DNA from 3 places in the Streptomyces sp. Q2 genome. Region 2 is predicted to be linked to each of the others. Evidence: riboswitches for the same ligand, from Rfam matches in the RefSeq annotation. Region 2 holds a riboswitch; each other region holds the start of a gene.
What was found. Region 2 has a riboswitch for S-adenosylmethionine ahead of ACWBNA_RS36665 (aminotransferase class V-fold PLP-dependent enzyme). Riboswitches for the same ligand answer to the same signal wherever they lie in the genome.

Region 1 (3,266 bases), on a different contig from region 2:
GATGAAGCCGTACCCCTTCTCCGCGTTGAACCACTTGACGGTGCCCTGAGCCATGCCTAACTCCCCTATTACTGGCCCTTGCACAGATCCACACTTCGCGGATCCGGGTCAGACCTCACCCCCCACACGGTTGGGGGCGTGCGCCGGAACGCGTCGACCGCGGCCGAATGTATCTGTCCAACTGCCCTCTGCAACAGGTCAATCGGACGAGAATTCCGGACGTGCGGGGTCCGGAATGTAGTGAGAATTCACCCGAACTCAGGGCAAGTCGGGCCCCACAAAAAGCACAAAAGCCGCAAAAGAAGCACACACTTTGGCTACTTCTTATCGGGTGCAAGGGGAAACTGAAGGGCTTCCGACCCGGAGATCGGCATCGTGTTCCCCAACTGTACCGCGCTCAACCACATTGAATTGCCCCCTCCGCTTCTCTTACGGAGGGGGCAATTCGATGAACGCTCGGTAATCGAAGTTACCGACGGTAATAATCAGCCGCCGGCCACGGCCGGAATGATCGAGACACCGGCACCGTCCGGGGTGGCGGTCTCCAGCCCCTGCTCGAAGCGGACGTCGTCGTCGTTGACGTACACGTTGACGAACCGGCGCAGCTTGCCCTGGTCGTCCAGGACTCGCGCGGCGATACCGGTGTGGTTCTTCTCCAGGTCGGTGATGACCTCGGCGAGAGTGGCCCCCTCGGCGGCGACCTCGGCCTTGCCACCGGTGTAGGTGCGCAGGATGGTGGGGATGCGGACGGTAACGCTCACGATGTGACCTCCGGTCAGGGATACGGGCCTAGGGGCGCGGGGAGCTGCGCGACCAGCCCCCACCGGCCTGCAGCTTGGAGACGGACTAGACGAGACCAGCCTCGCGGAACGACTCCAGGTTCGGACGAATGGTCGCGGTCAACCCGGTCCCCGCCACCGCGTCCAACGTCTTGAGACCGTCACCCGTGTTCAGCACGACCGTGGTCTTCGTCGGGTCGAGGAGACCGCTCTCGATCAGCTTCCGCGCCACGCCCACGGTCACACCACCGGCGGTCTCCGCGAAGATGCCCTCCGTGCGCGCGAGGAGCTTGATCGCGTCCACGATCTGCTCGTCGTTCACGTCCTCCACCGCACCGCCCGTACGCCGCGCGATGTCGAGGACGTAGGGGCCGTCGGCCGGGTTGCCGATGGCGAGCGACTTGGCGATGGTGTTCGGCTTCTGCGGCCGGACGACGTCGTGCCCGGCCTTGTAGGCGACGGACACCGGCGAGCAGCCCTCGGCCTGCGCTCCGAAGATCTTGTACGGCTTGTCCTCGACGAGCCCGAGCTCGATCAGCTCCTTCAGACCCTTGTCGATCTTCGTGAGCTGCGAGCCGGAGGCGATCGGGACGACCAGCTGGTCCGGGAGCTGCCAGCCGAGCTGCTCGCAGATCTCGTACGCCAGGGTCTTGGAGCCCTCGGCGTAGTACGGCCGCAGGTTGACGTTGACGAAGCCCCAGCCCTCGCCGGCCGGGTCGCCGATCAGCTCGGAGCAGAAGCGGTTCACGTCGTCGTAGTTGCCCTCGATGCCGACGAGCTCGCCGCCGTAGATGGCGGCCATGACGACCTTGCCCTGCTCCAGGTCGTGCGGGATGAACACGCAGGAGCGGAAGCCCGCGCGGGCGGCGGCGGCGCCGACGGCACCGGCCAGGTTGCCCGTGGAGGAGCAGGAGAGGGTGGTGAAGTGGAAGGCGCGGGCGGCCTCGATGGCCTGGGCGACGACGCGGTCCTTGAAGGAGTGCGTCGGGTTGCCGGAGTCGTCCTTGACGAAGAGCTTGCCGGCGTCGACACCCAGCTCGCGGGCGAGGTTGTCGGCCTGGACGAGCTTGGTCCAGCCGGGGTTGATGTTCGGCTTGTCCGCCACGTCGGCCGGGACGGGCAGCAGCGGCGCGTAGCGCCAGATGTTCGCGGGTCCCGCCTCGATCTGCTTGCGGAGTTCTTCCGTGTCGTATGCGGAGAAGTCGTAGGCGATCTCGAGCGGGCCGAAACACTCCTCGCAGGCGAAGACCGGGCCGAGGGGCACGCGGTGACCGCACTCGCGGCAGCTCAGCGCTGCGGCGGGGCCGAGGTCTACGGTGTTCGTGGTGCTTGCATCAGTCTGCACAGCCATGGAGGCGAGGCCCTTTCTCCTCATCTTCCTCACGACGCACTTCGCCGTGAGACGGATTTGGCACCTTCCCTAGTCGGGAGCCTCGCTGGTGACGAGAACCGACTGGAGGGTTGCCGGGGCTTCATCGGGCCGTATCCCTCTGCCCCTCTGGATGAGCGGTATGTAGTTGTTGATCGTTGAAACGGAACGCGGACCCCGACATGCGATGGTCATCAGCGTTGTTCAAGACTGTAACCGAAGGCCAGGACAGTTGAGCCAGCCGTCCGAACCGCGAGATGGATCACATGGTCTGCGAGAGAGCATGGATCACACGCTCGCCGAGAGAACGCAGAGGAGCCGCGCACTGTGCTGAAGGAAGTCGAGCGTTGGCTGAGCACTCGCTCCTGGTCGAAGACCGATCGCCCGCTCCACAAGATCATGGCCGCGAAACGCGCCACGAACCAGACGGTCAGTGTCGTGCTGCCCGCGCTGAACGAGGAGGAGACGGTCGGTGACATCGTCTCCGTGATCCGTCACGACCTCATGCGGCAGGTCCCGCTCGTCGACGAGATCGTCGTGGTGGACTCGGGATCCACCGACCGCACCTCCGAAGTGGCCGCCGCCGCGGGGGCCCGGGTCGTCCATCGCGACGACATCCTGCCCCGCATCCCCACCGCTCCCGGCAAGGGCGAGGTGCTCTGGCGCTCGCTCCTGGTCACCAGCGGCGACATCGTCTGCTTCATAGACGCCGACCTGAAGGAGTTCTCCTCCGACTTCGTCTCCGGGATCGTGGGCCCGCTGCTCACCGACCCCGGCATCGACCTCGTCAAGGGCATGTACGACCGCCCGCTGCGCGGCGCGGCCGGTCAGGGCGGCCGGGTCACCGAACTGATGGCCCGCCCGCTGCTGAACATGCACTGGCCGCAGCTCGCCGGTTTCGTCCAGCCGCTCGGCGGCGAGTACGCGGCCCGCCGCTCGCTCCTGGAACAGCTCCCCTTCCCGGTGGGCTACGGCGTGGAGCTGGGCATGCTGATCGACGCCCTGCACCTGGTCGGCCTCGACGCGCTGGCCCAGGTCGACGTGGGTGTGCGCAAGCACCGCCACCAGGACGGCCAGGCGCTGGGCCGGATGTCCGCCGCGATCTACCGCACGGCCCA
Region 2 (3,266 bases):
CCCTGGTCGGCGCGTCCGGGGCGATCTCGGCGGTCCTCGGCGCGTTCCTGTACCTGTTCCCCGGAGCCCGCGTCACCAGTCTCCTGCCGTTCCTGTTCTTCCTGCCCCTGCGCTTCCCCGCCTGGGTCGTCCTCCCCTTCTGGGCGACCCTCCAGTGGCTGGCCGCGGGCCGGGCCGGCCAGGGTCCCGGCGTGGCCTACCTGGCCCACCTGGTGGGCTTCGGCCTGGGGCTCGCCTTCGCGTGGGTGCGATTCGGGCGTGGGACTAGAGTGAAGCCCGCCCCAGCTCCGGCCCCCGAGGGAGAGAACCAGCCGTGATCACCGCGATCGTCCTGATCAAGACCAGCGTGGACCGGATCCCCGAGATCGCGGAGTCGATCGCGGCGCTGGAGAACGTCAGCGAGGTCTTCTCCGTGACCGGCACGTACGACCTGATCGCCATGGTCCGGGTGAAGCGGCACGAGGACCTGGCGGAGGTCATCCCCGGCCGGATCAGCAAGATCCCCGGCGTGGAGGGAACGGACACGCACGTGGCGTTCCGGACGTACTCCCAGCACGACCTGGAGGCGGCGTTCGCGATCGGTCTGGACTCCTGACCGATCGAACACCGCCTCCGTCGCGGACCGCCGGCGAGCTCAGACCGCCGGCACGCAGCGCCCGTCCTCGGTGCGGTAGTTCCACTTCGCACCGTCCCGGACGAGTTCCTTCACCGCGCTCACGAACCGCTCCACGTGCTCGTCGGGCGTGCCGGCGCCGAAGCTCACCCGGATCGCGTTGAGGGACTTCTCGCCGGGCGCGGCCTCGGGGGCACCGCACTCGCCCTGCGTCTGGGGGTCGCTGCCGAGCAGGGTGCGGACCAGCGGGTGGGCGCAGAAGAGGCCGTCGCGGACGCCGATGCCGTACTCGGCGGAGAGCGCGGCGGCGAAGTGGGAACTGTTCCAGCCCTCGACGACGAAGGAGATCACGCCGACCCGCGGGGCGTCGTCGCCGAACAGGGACAGGACCCTGACCTCGGGCACCTCGGCGAGGCCCGCGCGGACCGTGTCGATCAGGTACTGCTCCCGCGCGACCAGCGTGTCGAAGCCGGCCTCGGTGAGGGCCTTGCAGGCGGAGGCGATGGAGTAGGCCCCGATGACGTTCGGGGAACCGGCCTCGTGGCGGGCGGCGCTCTCGTGCCACTCCACGTCCACTCCCCCGTCCGAGCGCCGCGTGACCTTGCGGCTGGCGCCGCCGCCCGCGAGGTACGGCTCCGCCGCGCGCAGCCATTCGGCCCGGCCGGCCAGCACGCCGGTGCCGAAGGGCGCGTACAGCTTGTGCCCGGAGAAGGCGACCCAGTCGACGTCGAGGTCCCGCAGCGACACCGGGTGGTGCGGGGCCAGCTGGGCGGCGTCCAGGACGATCCGGGCGCCGTGCGCGTGCGCGGCGGCGGCCAGCTCCCGTACGGGCCACAGCTCGCCGGTGACGTTGGAGGCGCCGGTCACGCAGACCAGGGCCGGGCCCTGCGGGTCACGGTCGGCGAGGGCGCGCTCCAGGGTCGCCACCGCCTGCCGCGGGGTGCGCGGGGCGTCGAGGTAGCTGACGCGGGCGTCCTGCCAGGGCAGCAGCGAGGCGTGGTGCTCGGTCTCGAAGACGAAGACCTGGCAGTCGGCCGGGAGCGCGGCGGCCAGGAGGTTCAGGGAGTCGGTGGTGGACCGGGTGAAGACCACCTGGTCCTCGGCCCGGCTGTCGAGGAACTCGGCGACCGTCTTGCGGGCGTTCTCGAAGAGGTCGGTGGACAGCTGGGAGAGGTAGCCGGCGCCGCGGTGCACGCTGCCGTAGTAGGGCGCGTACGCCGCCACGTCGTCCCAGACCCGCTGCAGGGCCGGCGCGCTGGCCGCGTAGTCGAGCGCGGCGTAGGTGACCTCGCCGCCGGTGACGAGCGGGACGGTGACATCCCGGCCGAGAACGGGCAGCGGGGCACAGACGGACCGGGCGGCGGCGACGGTGGAGACAGACATGGCGAACTCCCGTGAGAGGCAGGCGACATCACCACGCGAGCGGACACGGCTCAAGCGCGGGTGAAGGTGAAAAAAGGGGGATGCGGAGGCGGGGCTCTGCGGCCCTATCGCATTCGCTTGCTCACGGAAGGCTCCCTCGAATGACCAGGACCCCTGGTACTGCGCTCGATTCAGGAGCGACGAGGGGTCCGCGCTTGCCGTAGACCTCGCTGCCTACGACCTGGTCTTCACCCGGGGCACCCCGCCACGGACGGAGGGTTGCCGGACAGTCGGCCGGGGCCTCATGACTGTCACTCATGACCTGGTTCAGAAACCTACGCGAAGCGATCGTGGTCCCGCAACCCGGGTCCGGATTGCGGGACATCACCACGTCATCGCCCCAGGGGGCGCTACGCGTTGCTGGCCGCCACCCAGCGCTCCAGCGTCCGCTTGGCCACGCCGGAGTCGATCGCCTGGGCCGCCTTGTCCATCCCGGCACGGATCTGCACGGTCAGCGGCGCTCCGGTCGGCTCCAGGGCCACCAGCGCCGCCGCCGAGTTCAGCAGTACGGCGTCCCGCACCGGGCCCGGCTCACCGTCCAGCAGCCGCCGGGCGACCTCCGCGTTGTACGAGGAGTCCGCGCCCCGCAGCGCCGCCACCGGCACCAGTTCGAGGCCGACGTCCCGCGGGTCGAAGGCCTCCTCGGTGACCTTGCCGTCGCGGACGACCCACACCCGGGAGGTGGCCGTGGTCGTCAGCTCGTCGAGGCCGTCGTCGCCGCGGAACACCAGCGCGGAGGAGCCCCGTTCGGCCAGTACGCCGGCGATGAGCCCGGCCATCCGGGTGTCGAAGCAGCCGACCGCCGAGGCGGAGACCCGGGCGGGGTTGGTCAGCGGACCGAGCAGGTTGAACGAGGTCGGAATGCCCAGGTCCCGCCGGACCGCGCCGACGAACCGCATCGAGGGATGGAACTTGGCCGCGAAGCAGAAGGTGATCCCGGCCTCCTCCACCACGCGTGCCACGCCCTCGGGCGACAGGTCCAGGTTGATGCCGAGCTTCTCCAGCACGTCGGACGACCCGCTCGCCGAGGACGACGCCCGGTTGCCGTGCTTGACGACCTTCGCGCCGGTGCCCGCGATGACGATGGCGGACATCGTCGAGATGTTGACCGTCTTGGCCCGGTCGCCGCCCGTGCCGACGATGTCGACGGCCGGGCCCGGGATGTGCAGCGGCTGGGCGTGCGCGTACATCGCCTCGACGAGACCGTTGATCTCCTCGACCGTCTCTCCCT
Region 3 (3,266 bases), on a different contig from region 2:
GCGCACTTGACTGGGGGTCAAGGGGTCGCAGGTTCAAATCCTGTCGTCCCGACTTGCGGATCAGCAGGTCAGAGGCCGTGACGGCGATACCCGTCACGGCCTTCGCGGTTTTCCGGGGCCTGCGTCGAGCCGTTCCCGCAGCGGTCGAGTTTTACGCCAACGCTCATGTGCGGTGGGCGAGTCCGCGACTCCTTGAGTGTGGGGAGCGATTGCCGACCGGGGCGGGGCGATCGATCCCAGGGCGTTCCGGCATCCCGAACCCCTCGCGCGCGCTTCGGCCGCGCACTGAACCCGGCGCGGCCATGGGAGAGTTCGGACGTCGTCCATCCCGGCGATGGGGGCGGACGTACCCACCAGCCGCGCGCAGGCCAGGAAGAGCCTCGCCCGCGACCTCACTCGCCACCCGCCCCCCGACGGCAGGAGTCGACGCCCGCCCCGTGGACGCCCCCTTGACGCCGGCCGGAGCTCGGCCGACACTCCGGAGGGGAATCCTAGTGAACAGGTAGGGAAGCATGAGGTGCCTTGGACCGGTCACCGCCGACGTGAGCCGTACGTCCGGGCAGTCACCCCTTCTGACCTCCCGCCGGCACATCGATCTGCTGCGAGTGTGCAGCGCGATCAGCCCCCTGGGCTGAGCCCGGCCTTCCCCCCGCGCCTCGACGCCCGCCGGCGCCGTCGCACGCGAGGGAGGCCCGCCCCCTCACCGCCCGACGTCGCCTCCGCGGCGTGTACGTCCACGCCTCCACCCGGGGAGAACCATGTCCGTCACACCGCTCGCCGCCATCCCCTCCGCCCTGCCCGCCCCGGCTTTCCGGGGGAGGATCGGCCGGGACGCGCGCAGCGGGCACTACGCCGTGCCCCGCCGCTACCGCCTCCACCTGTCGCCGACGTGTCCCGACGGTCTCCGCATCGCCGTGACGCACAGCCTGCTCGGACTCGACGACGTCTGCCCCGTGACGCTTCTGGGCGCGGTCCCCGACTGTCCCGACGGGGGACACTCCGCACTCCGCCCGCTGTACGAGGCGAGCGTGCACCGGTACACCGGTGCGGCCGCCGGGCCGGTGCTCAGCGACGACTGGTCGGGGCGGATCGTCAGCACCCACGCCCCCGACATCACCCGCGACCTGGCCCTGCACTTCGGGGGCGGTCGCTCGGCGCTGTACCCGTGCGGGGCGGAGTCGGAGATCGAGGCCGTGGAGCGGCTCTGCGGGCAGGGCATCGAGCAGGCCGCGCAGGCGGCCGGGGCGGCGGGCCCGGACACCGGGGCGCGTGACGTGGCTCTCGACAGGCTGCTGGAGACGCTGGGGTCGCTGGAGCGCCGGCTCGTCGGACGCGCGTATCTGATCCGTGATCAGATCACCGCGGCCGACGTCGAGTTGTGGGTCACGCTGGTCCAACTCGACACCGTGCACCGCCACCACCTGGACGCCGCCGCGGTGCACCGCATCGCCGGCCACCCCCTCGTGTGGGCCTACGCCCGCCGCCTGGCCGCCCACCCGGCCTTCGGTGTCCACCTCGACCTCGACGGCATCGCCCGCCGGCACCACGCCCGCTGCCGGGGCCTGGAGGCCGCCGGAGCCGCCGTACAGATCCTCGACTGGGCTGCTTACGCGGCTCAGCAGGCGTAGCCGGTTCCATCTGGCGGACCGGCGTTGACATTCGTACGGGCGTTTGTCTTAACTGACTGGCAGAACGGTAATGAGTGTCAGCGACAAGCCCTGGCTTGCTGACCGGCAACCCTCGCACGCGGTGGGGTGCCCCAGGTGACGACCGGACCGGATGACATTCGGTAAGCGCGAGGGCCCTTCGGGCCGGAAGAGCATGGTGACGGACATGTACGCAGCTCCCAGGACGGCCCCGCGCCGCTCCCAGAGCTGCGTGCCGCCGTACGCGCACCGGCTCGTCGCCGACCGGGCCGTCGATCTGCTCCGCGTGAGCAGCGCACTGTGTACCGCACCGGGCCGTGCCCGCTGTCGGGGCTGACGTCCTTCCCCAGCCCCCGCGTTCCTGACGAACCCCGCCCTCGCGGTGCCTCGTCGTCCGCCCAACCCCCGGTCACCGTGCGTCCCCGTGTGCCACGTCCCGCCGCCCCAGAGCGGCCGCCGTAGCAGTACCATGTTCGCCGCGTCCGGGGGGTCCCGACCCCCGCCGGAGCCCTCCATGAGTGAACCCCCAGGCGCAGCCGTGTCCCTCGCCGAGGCACCGCCGCCCGCCGACACCCCGTCAAAACCACTCGCCGCCCAGCGGGTTCTGCCACTGCGGCGGCCCGGCCGCTGGATCGCCACCGCGGTCGTCCTGGTCCTGGCGGCCCAGTTCGTCCACGGCCTGGTGTCCAACCCCTTCTACCAGTGGGACCGCTTCGGCTACTGGTTCCTGCGGCCGACCATCCTCGACGGGCTCCTCATCACCCTCGAAGTCGCCGCCTACAGCGCGGTGTTGGGCCTCCTCGGCGGCATCCTGCTGGCCCTCGCCCGGCTCTCGCGCAGCCCGGTGCTCCGCGCCGTCAGCTGGACCTACATCTGGGCACTGCGGTCGATCCCGCTGATCGTGGTGTTGCTGTTCCTCTACAACTTCAGCGCCCTGTACCGGACACTCAGCGTGGGCGTCCCCTTCGGGCCGGCCTTCCTCACCTTCGACGAGTCGCGGCTCGCCACCGACATGGCCGTCGCCGTCATCGGCCTCAGCCTCAACGAGGCGGCCTACGCGGCCGAGGTCGTCCGCGGCGGCATCCTCTCCGTCGACCAGGGCCAGCACGAGGCGGCCTCCGCGCTCGGCCTGCCCAAGGGCTACCAGTTCAGGAAGATCGTCTTCCCGCAGGCGCTGCGGTCCATCACGCCGAACTACGTCAACCAGCTCATCGGCCTCATCAAGGCCACCTCGCTGGTCTTCTACGTGTCCCTGCTCGACCTGTTCGGCACCGCGCAGACCATGGGCGCCACCTACCCCGGCGACATCGTGCCGCTCCTGCTGGTCGTCACCGTCTGGTACCTGATCCTCACCAGCGTCGTGTCCGTCATCCAGTTCTACGTCGAGCGGTACTACGCCCGGGGCGCCACGCGAACCCTGCCGCCGACGCCGTTGCAGAAGCTGCGGACCGGTCTCACCGACCTGAGGGACCGCATCCGCCGGGAGGCCGCCGTATGACCGCCGACACGATCGAGCACGCCGCCGCCGTCGAGGTCCACGACGTGCACAAGTGGTACGGCACCCACCGGGTGCTGGACGGGGTCGACCTGACGGTACGGCCCGGCGAGGTCACCGTGATC

Region 1: it holds a riboswitch for S-adenosylmethionine, as region 2 does, so the genes downstream of both, thrC (threonine synthase) here and ACWBNA_RS36665 (aminotransferase class V-fold PLP-dependent enzyme) in region 2, are expected to answer to the same signal.
Region 3: it holds a riboswitch for S-adenosylmethionine, as region 2 does, so the genes downstream of both, ACWBNA_RS36105 (amino acid ABC transporter permease) here and ACWBNA_RS36665 (aminotransferase class V-fold PLP-dependent enzyme) in region 2, are expected to answer to the same signal.

The regions. Positions count from the first base shown of each region.
Region 1 is NZ_JBXEJE010000019.1:26,703-29,968, reverse strand. Features, by position in the region: gene ACWBNA_RS21610 (cold-shock protein) at 1-54, opposite strand, end outside; gene ACWBNA_RS21605 (MoaD/ThiS family protein) at 486-761, opposite strand; gene thrC (threonine synthase) at 847-2,130, opposite strand; SAM riboswitch class I at 2,148-2,288, opposite strand; gene ACWBNA_RS21595 (glucosyl-3-phosphoglycerate synthase) at 2,476-3,266, shown strand, end outside.
Region 2 is NZ_JBXEJE010000041.1:57,078-60,343, forward strand. Features, by position in the region: gene ACWBNA_RS36655 (rhomboid family intramembrane serine protease) at 1-317, shown strand, start outside; gene ACWBNA_RS36660 (Lrp/AsnC family transcriptional regulator) at 314-595, shown strand; gene ACWBNA_RS36665 (aminotransferase class V-fold PLP-dependent enzyme) at 635-1,996, opposite strand; SAM riboswitch class IV at 2,182-2,298, opposite strand; gene trpD (anthranilate phosphoribosyltransferase) at 2,386-3,266, opposite strand, start outside.
Region 3 is NZ_JBXEJE010000040.1:29,690-32,955, reverse strand. Features, by position in the region: tRNA gene ACWBNA_RS36120 (tRNA-Pro) at 1-52, shown strand, start outside; gene ACWBNA_RS36115 (putative leader peptide) at 513-635, shown strand; gene ACWBNA_RS36110 (glutathione S-transferase C-terminal domain-containing protein) at 759-1,628, shown strand; SAM riboswitch class IV at 1,695-1,802, shown strand; gene ACWBNA_RS36105 (amino acid ABC transporter permease) at 2,161-3,144, shown strand; gene ACWBNA_RS36100 (amino acid ABC transporter ATP-binding protein) at 3,141-3,266, shown strand, end outside.